One region of the Streptomyces sp. NPDC050508 genome, then DNA from elsewhere that is predicted to be linked to it. Evidence: riboswitches for the same ligand, from Rfam matches in the RefSeq annotation. Region 1 holds a riboswitch; the other holds the start of a gene.

Region 1 (4,207 bases):
TGTCCCAGCGCTCGGGCCAGGGCGTCCATCGGGGCCGCTCTCAGGTCGCCGTCCCAGTTGGTCAGTTCGACGCCCACGAACATCACCGGGTCGGCCGTCTCGATCGCGGCCAGGCAGCGGCGGGCCGTGCCGACCACGCCGATGGCGGCGAACTCCGCGGAGGCCGCGGCGAGGAAGTCGACCGGGTCGTCCTGCCAGTCGGGCTCGAAGAGGCGGACGCGGCCACCGCTCGTGGGACCGTCGAGGGCGGTACGGCCGATGCGGCAGAGCTCGGCCACGGCAGGCGGCGGGAGGGGTACGCCGACCACGCCGTCCGGGTTCACCGCGATGCCCACCTGCGGGGGCAGCCCGCGGGCGAACTCGACCGCGGGCGCGATCGTGAACGACAGATGCGTGCCGACGACCTGGCGGAACTGCTCCTCGGAGCTGAAGACCGGGACGTACGCCTGCCCGTCGATCTCCAGCGTGGGCAGGTCCAGTGGGCCACTCATCGGGCCGCCGCCGCTGGGCAGCGGGATCCAGATGAAGCTGCGGCCGAGCACCTCGATGATCCGGCCGCCGGCCGAGGGCAGGCCCAGGGAGACCGAGAGCACCTCCTCCAGCTCGTTGCCGGGCCATCCGCCGTGCGGATGGGGGTGGGGGTACGCCTGTCCGGGGAAGTCCGCCGGGAAGTCCATCTACCTACCGCCTGCTGGTCAAACCGCCTGCTGTAACCCTGCTGTGGCTGAAAAGGCTAGCGGCTCAGTCCGCGAAGTCGATCCGGCGCAGCACGTCCGCCGCGTCCCGGTCCAACAGGACCGCCGAGCCGACGCCCCGCGGCAGGTCGCCGCGCTCCACGGCGCGCAGCAGCCGGGCGGCTGCCCGGCGGTGGCGCAGGAACGCGTACCGCGAGACTCCGCGTCCGCGCTCGCGCTGGCCGTCGAGCGCGGTGTCCGGGCTGACGTCGAGGAACACCAGGTGCAGGGTGCCGCCGCGACGGCGGGCCGCGCGGGCCAGCCAGCCGCGCACCCAGGACTGGGTGCCGCAGTCGTGCACGACGGCGCCGGACGCGGAGCGCAGGGTGCGGTGCAGTCCGGCGTAGTGCGCGAGCCGGACCAGGGGGCGGTAGATCGCGTACGGGAGAATGCCGGACATCCGGGCGTCCCAGTGGTCGCGGGTGTCCTGGCTGTCGACGCGGATGCCGTTGCCCGCCACCGCTCGGCGCATCAGCGTGGACTTGCCGCTGCCGGGCAGGCCGGTGACCACGACCAGGTCGCGGGGGCCGAAGCGCAGACCGTGCGGACTGTGCCCGGCGCGCTCGCGCAGGTCGCGGACGACCGGTGCCGGCCGGACCGGACACGCCTCCCGGGCCGGGGCCGCGGGCTGCCTGGGCAGCGCGACGGCCGAGGTCGTGGCGTACACCGTGGTCCTTGTCACCGTGATCGTCCTCCCTGCGGGGTCAGGAAAGGTTCTCCCCACTGAACGTAAAGAGAAGGTAATGCACGGTGTCTCGCAGTTCAGTTCGGTTCCGGCCACAGGCCTGTTACAAAGGCTGTGCGATGATGTGCCCGCCAACTGCATACCGGCCGCTTGAATCCGCGCGGGAGAGTCCCCAGTCGTACGTCTTCTGGGGCGCCGAAGGAGCAAGTCCCTCCCTTGAATCTCTCAGGCCCAGTTACCGCGCGGGCGAGGCACATCTGAAAAGCGGACCGCCCGCCCGGCGGTCCCACCCAAGGTGCAACCCGTGACCCGTGCGGTCATGGCGAACCTCTCAGGTCCCGATGACAGATGGGGAGGAACGACCTCGCCGTCATGCCTTGGGAGACCGACCGATGAGCAGTAACGCCCCCCGTCGTACCGCGCTCGACGCGCTGCACCGCTCGCTCGGTGCGACGATGACCGACTTCGCCGGCTGGGACATGCCACTGCGCTACGGCTCCGAGCGCGACGAGCACCTCGCCGTCCGCACCAAGGCCGGCCTCTTCGACCTCTCCCACATGGGCGAGATCACGGTCACCGGGCCGCAGGCCGCCCAACTCCTCAACTACGCCCTCGTCGGCAATATCGCCTCCGTGGGCGTCGGCCGCGCCCGCTACACGATGATCTGCCGGGCCGACGGCGGCATCCTCGACGACCTGATCGTCTACCGGCTCGCGGAAACCGAGTACATGGTGGTGGCCAACGCGTCCAACGCCCAGGTTGTCCTGGACTCGTTGGTGGAGCGTGCCGCCGGCTTCGACGCCGTCGTCCGCGACGACCGTGACGCGTACGCCCTGCTCGCCGTCCAGGGTCCCGAGTCCCCCGGCATCCTCAAGTCGCTCTCCCCCAGAGTCTCGACTTCGCTCGATCCGGGAGGTGCCCCCATCGCCGACCTCGACGGCCTGAAGTACTACGCCGGTCTACCCGGCACAGTCGCGGGCGTCCCCGCGCTGATCGCCCGCACCGGCTACACCGGCGAGGACGGCTTCGAACTGTTCGTCTCCCCCGCCGACGCGGAGAAGCTGTGGCTGGCGCTGACCGAGGCCGGGGCGTCGGTCGGGCTGATCCCGTGCGGGCTGTCCTGCCGCGACACCCTGCGTCTGGAGGCGGGCATGCCGCTGTACGGCCACGAACTGTCGACCTCCCTCACCCCGTTCGACGCCGGGCTCGGCCGGGTCGTGAAGTTCGAGAAGGAGGGCGACTTCGTCGGGCGTACGGCCCTGGAGGCAGCCGCCGAGCGCGCCGCCTCGCAGCCGCCGCGCGTCCTCGTCGGGCTCGTCGCCGAGGGCCGCCGGGTCCCGCGCGCCGGGTACTCCGTGGTCGCCGACGGCAAGGTGATCGGCGAGGTCACCTCCGGCGCCCCCTCCCCCACGCTGGGCAAGCCGATCGCCATGGCCTACGTCGACGCCGCGCACTCGGCGCCGGGTACGGCCGGTGTCGGCGTGGACATCCGGGGCAGTCACGAGCCGTACGAGGTCGTGGCGCTGCCGTTCTACAAGCGCCAGAAGTGAAGGCGTCGTAGCGTCGTAGAGCCTCGTCGGTGACGTCGGGCGCATCGGCCCCGTTCGCCGACGCCTTCCGCAGTCCCCCTCTTTCACCCCATTCATCAGCACTCCCCCGCGTACAGGAGAATTCAGGCCATGAGCAACCCCCAGCAGCTGCGCTACAGCAAGGAGCACGAGTGGCTGTCGGTCGCCGAGGACGGCGTCTCGACGGTCGGCATCACCGAGTTCGCGGCCAACGCGCTCGGCGATGTCGTCTACGCCCAGCTCCCCGAGGTCGGCTCCACGGTGATCGCGGGCGAGTCCTGCGGTGAGCTGGAGTCGACGAAGTCGGTGTCCGACCTGTACTCGCCCGTCGGCGGCGAGGTCACCGAGATCAACGAGGACGTGGTGAACGACCCGTCGCTGGTGAACTCGGCCCCCTTCGAGGGGGGTTGGCTGTTCAAGGTGCGCGCCTCGGAGGAGCCGGGCGACCTGCTCTCCGCCGACGAGTACACCGCGTTTTCCGCCGGCTGAGGAGTCGTACACCTGATGTCTGTTCTGAACACGCCCCTGCACGAGCTCGACCCGGACATCGCCGCGGCCGTCGACGCCGAGCTGCGCCGGCAGCAGTCCACGCTGGAGATGATCGCCTCGGAGAACTTCGCTCCGGTCGCGGTCATGGAGGCGCAGGGCTCGGTCCTCACCAACAAGTACGCCGAGGGCTACCCGGGCCGTCGTTACTACGGCGGCTGCGAGCACGTCGACGTGGCCGAGCAGATCGCGATCGACCGGGTCAAGGAGCTGTTCGGCGCCGAGTACGCCAACGTGCAGCCGCACTCGGGCGCCTCCGCGAACCAGGCCGCCCTGTTCGCGCTGGCCCAGCCCGGCGACACCATCCTCGGCCTGGACCTGGCGCACGGCGGCCACCTGACCCACGGGATGCGGCTGAACTTCTCCGGCAAGCAGTTCGACGTGGTCGCCTACCACGTCGATCCGCAGACCGGCCTGGTCGACATGGCCGAGGTCGAGAAGCTGGCCAAGGAGCACCGCCCGAAGGTGATCATCGCGGGCTGGTCGGCGTACCCGCGCCAGCTGGACTTCGCGGAGTTCCGCCGGATCGCGGACGAGGTCGAGGCCTATCTGTGGGTCGACATGGCGCACTTCGCGGGCCTGGTGGCCGCGGGTCTGCACCCGAACCCGGTGCCGTACGCCGATGTCGTCACGTCCACCACCCACAAGACGCTGGGCGGCCCGCGCGGCGGGAT
Region 2 (4,207 bases), on a different contig from region 1:
CGACAACTCGTCGCGGTACTGCTCGATCTTGGCCCGCAGATCCTCGACGTCGATCTCACCGTCCTCGGCGGTCTTCACGACGACGACCTTCATCCCGGCCATCACGGCACTCGCGGCATTGGTGCCGTGCGCGGACGACGGAATCAGACACACGGTCCGCTGCTCATCGCCATTGGCCCGGTGATACCCGCGTACGGCGAGCAGCCCGGCCAACTCCCCCTGCGAACCGGCGTTGGGCTGCAACGACACCTTGTCGTACCCGGTGACCTCGGCGAGCCGCTCCTCCAACTCCTGGATGAGCGTGAGGTATCCCTGCGCCTGCTCGGCGGGCGCGAAGGGGTGCAGCTGCCCGAACTCGGGCCAGGTGACCGGCTCCATCTCGGTGGTCGCGTTGAGCTTCATGGTGCAGGAGCCGAGCGGGATCATGCCGCGGTCGAGCGCGTAGTCCCGGTCGGCGAGCCGACGCAGGTACCGCAGCATCGCGGTCTCGGAACGGTGGTCCCGGAAGACAGGGTGCGTGAGATAGGCATCGGTGCGCAGCAGCCCGGCGGGCAACGTGTCATCGGCACTCGTATCGAGTGCCTCGATATCACCCTCCACCCCGAACGCGGTCCATACGGCGGCCAGTTGGGCACGCGTGGTGGTCTCGTCGCAGGCGATCGACACCTGGTCGACGTCCACGAGGTGCAGGTTGACCCCGTCCTCGCGGGCAGCGGCGACGACCTCGGCGGCCCGCCCCGGAACGCGCACGGTCAGCGTGTCGAAGTAACCACCGTGCACGACCTCCACGCCGCCGGACTTCAGCCCCGCAGCAAGGATGGTGGCGTACCGATGCGTCCGCCGAGCGATGCCCTTGAGCCCCTCGGGTCCGTGGTAGACGGCGTACATGCCGGCCATCACCGCAAGCAGCACCTGCGCGGTACAGATGTTGCTGGTGGCCTTCTCGCGACGGATGTGCTGCTCGCGGGTCTGGAGGGCGAGGCGGTAGGCCTTGTGTCCGTCGGCGTCGACGGAGACGCCCACGAGCCGCCCGGGCAGGCTGCGCGCGAACTTCTCGTGCACGGCCATGTATCCGGCGTGCGGCCCGCCGAAGCCCATCGGCACCCCGAACCGCTGCGTCGTACCGACCGCGATGTCCGCCCCCAACTCACCCGGCGACTTCAACAGCGCCAGCGCGAGCAGATCGGCGGCGACGGTGACGAGCGCACCGAGGGCGTGCGCCTGCTCGATCAACGGCTTGATGTCGCGTACGGCACCGGAGGCACCCGGGTACTGCACGAGCACGCCGTTGATCTCACGCTCGGCGATCTCGGCCGGGATGCCCTCGCTGAGGTCGGCGACGACGACCTCGACACCGGCCGGCTCGGCACGCGTCTCGATCACGGCGATGGTCTGCGGCAACGCGTCCGCGTCGACCAGGAAGAGCCCCTTCTTGTTCTTCCCCATACGCCGAGACAGCGCCACCGCCTCCGCGGCGGCCGTCCCCTCGTCGAGCAGGGAGGCACCGGAGGTCGGCAGTCCGGTCAGATCGGCAACCATCGTCTGGAAGTTGAGAAGGGCTTCGAGCCGCCCCTGGGAGATCTCCGGCTGATACGGCGTGTAGGCCGTGTACCAAGCCGGGTTCTCCATCACGTTGCGCAGGATCACGGGCGGGGTGAAGGTCCCGTAGTACCCGAGCCCGATCATGGAACCGAGGACCTCGTTGCGGTCTGCCAGGGAACGCAGCTCGGCCAGCACTTCGGCCTCGGTACGGGCGCCAGGCAGGTCCAGAGAGTCGGCGTTCTTGATCACATCCGGAACCGCGGCGGCCGTGAGCTCGTCGAGCGAGCCGTAGCCGACCTGCGCGAGCATCTTGGCCCGCGCCTCCTGGTCGGGACCGATGTGACGCTGCTCGAACGGGATGCCCTGTTCGAGCTCGGAGAGCGAAGTGCGAGGGGCAGTCATTAGGGAGGCCTCCTGGTCGGACACGACCTTCGAGGGCACCACGACAGCGGGGTGCCGGACGGCCTCCCCCTCTGTCATCTCAACCTGAGAGCTTCACCGGCCACCCGAAGGTCACCGGCTTTCACCGTCGGTGAGGGAGCAAACCGCCGACACCGTCGGCGACACGCGCCCTGCTTTCCAGAGTGACCTCGTCCGTGCGGTACGTGAGCCTGAGAGATTCCGGGGAGGATTTGCTCCTTCGGCGCCTCCGATGAAGTCTGGAGGACTCTCCCGCGCGGGGTCAGCAGCCGCTCGCCAGCCTACCAGCGAGCGCTGGAGCCCAGCTTTCGAGTGGCCACGAGCCTGAATGTGCTCTTTTGTAGTGTCTACGGATGAGTTGCGACCAGGAGGAGGGCCCGTGCAGACCGATATCGATCCGCGCAACCTGATCGGCCGCAAGGCGTTCGACCGCACCGGCACCAAGATCGGCACGATCGACGAGGTCTACCTCGACGACGCGACCGGCGAACCGGAGTGGGCGGCCATACGCACCGGCCTGTTCTCCAGAGACGCCTTCGTCCCCCTGGAGCCCAGCGAACTGATCGAGGGCACCCTGCACATCCCCTTCGACCGCTCCCTGATCAAGGACGCCCCCGACTTCGGAGTAGGCCGCCACCTCTCCCCCGACCAGGAACTCCAGCTCTACCACCACTACGGCCTCGACGTGGCCCCACCGCCTTCCCTCCCAGACCACAACTTCGGCAAACTGGCAGGCTCGGACGATACCTGAGCCGCTTCAACGGCCGGGTCGTCGCCGGGCTTCCGAATCGCCGGGGCTGAGACGCGACGGAGGAGCTACCGGGGTCGGGCGCGGCCGAGGGCGTCGGCTCGGTAGGCGTGACGCCGGAACACCACACGTCCGATGGCAGCAGCTGGGCCTGCGGATCGCCGAGGCTCGGCACACCCGACGACAGCGACTCAACAGGCCCGACACCGGAACCCCGCCCAATCGACAGCAGCGGCGCGTCCTACGAGTCGTCCGGGCCTGGCGCCACAACCGGCAGCGGCTCAACAGACGGCTCGACGGATCCCCGGCTCTCCAAGGGCACCGGCACTGCGGGCGGCACGTCAGGACTCCGCACGACCGACGCCGACGGCTCACCGGGCCACTCAACGGGCCCTCGCACCGCCACCGGCACCGGCACCGCAGGCAAGTCACCCGAACCCCGCGCCACCAACGGCAACGGCTCCGCCGCCTCCAACTCCGGATCGTCGGTCCGAAACGTCCGCACCCGTCCGGGCCCCGGATCCACAGGCGTCTCAAACCGCACGGTGACCCGCCCCAGCCCGCTCCCCTGCACCCACCCGTGCCCGAACCCTGCGTGATGCACATCGTGCCCAGCGGGCCAGCGCCGCTCCACGGGCGCTGCCGGCTCCTCGCCCCGCTCCACCTCCGTGTGCTCCTCCTCAAGAAGGTCAGGCTCCCCCGCCGCCTGCGCGAACAGGTCCTCCTGCGTGTAGTCGGCCAGCCCGGAGACACCCACCCCGAGCAGCCGTACCCCGCCCGTGGTGTCCACGGAGTCCAGCAACCGCGCCGCCGCCTCCCGCACCACCCCCGGGTCGTCGGTGGGCCCACGCAGCGTCTCGGAGCGGGTCAGCGTGGAGAAGTCGTACCGCCGGACCTTCAGCACGATGGTCCGCCCCGACAGTCCGGCCGCCCGCAGCCGCCGCACGCACCGGTCGGCGAGCCGCTGCACTTCCAACCCCACCCGGATCCGGTCATGGATGTCCACGTCGTACGTGTCCTCGACGGACACCGACTTGGTTTCCCGCTCGGCCACCACGGGCCGTTCGTCGTGCGCCAGCGCCATGGCGTACAGCGCATGCCCGTGGGCCTTGCCCACCAGCCGTACGAGTTCGTCCTCGCCCGCCTCGGCGATCTCGTCGACCGTGGTGATCCCGGCCCGCCGCAGATGATCGCCCGTCGCCGGTCCGACCCCCGGCAGCGTGCGCACGGACAGCGGCCCGAGCAGGGCCCGCTCGGTCCCTGGCTCGATCAGCACCAGCCCGTCGGGCTTGGCACGCTCGGAGGCGATCTTCGCGATCATCTTGGAGGCGGCCAGGCCCACCGAGCCCGTGAGCCCCGTGACCGCCCGTATGTCGGCCCGCAGCCGCGCCCCGGTCAACTGCGCCGAATCGGCGTCCCAGGCGGCTCCCCCGGCCTCCAGGTCCACGAACGCCTCGTCCAGGCTCAGTGGCTCCACCAGCGGCGACAGGGCCCGCA

Evidence for each region. Region 1 has a riboswitch for glycine ahead of gcvT (glycine cleavage system aminomethyltransferase GcvT). Riboswitches for the same ligand answer to the same signal wherever they lie in the genome.
Region 2: another riboswitch for glycine. It lies ahead of gcvP (aminomethyl-transferring glycine dehydrogenase); the one in region 1 lies ahead of gcvT (glycine cleavage system aminomethyltransferase GcvT).

Annotation. Positions count from the first base shown of each region.
Region 1 covers NZ_JBFAJJ010000006.1:356,939-361,145, forward strand. Annotated here, with positions in the region: gene AB0I69_RS19890 (enhanced serine sensitivity protein SseB) at 1-677, opposite strand, end outside; gene AB0I69_RS19895 (AAA family ATPase) at 742-1,422, opposite strand; glycine riboswitch at 1,571-1,670, shown strand; gene gcvT (glycine cleavage system aminomethyltransferase GcvT) at 1,812-2,969, shown strand; gene gcvH (glycine cleavage system protein GcvH) at 3,099-3,476, shown strand; gene glyA (serine hydroxymethyltransferase) at 3,492-4,207, shown strand, end outside.
Region 2 covers NZ_JBFAJJ010000042.1:9,075-13,281, reverse strand. Annotated here, with positions in the region: gene gcvP (aminomethyl-transferring glycine dehydrogenase) at 1-1,944, opposite strand, end outside; glycine riboswitch at 2,132-2,227, opposite strand; gene AB0I69_RS48675 (PRC-barrel domain-containing protein) at 2,342-2,713, shown strand; gene AB0I69_RS48670 (DNA polymerase IV) at 2,952-4,207, opposite strand, start outside.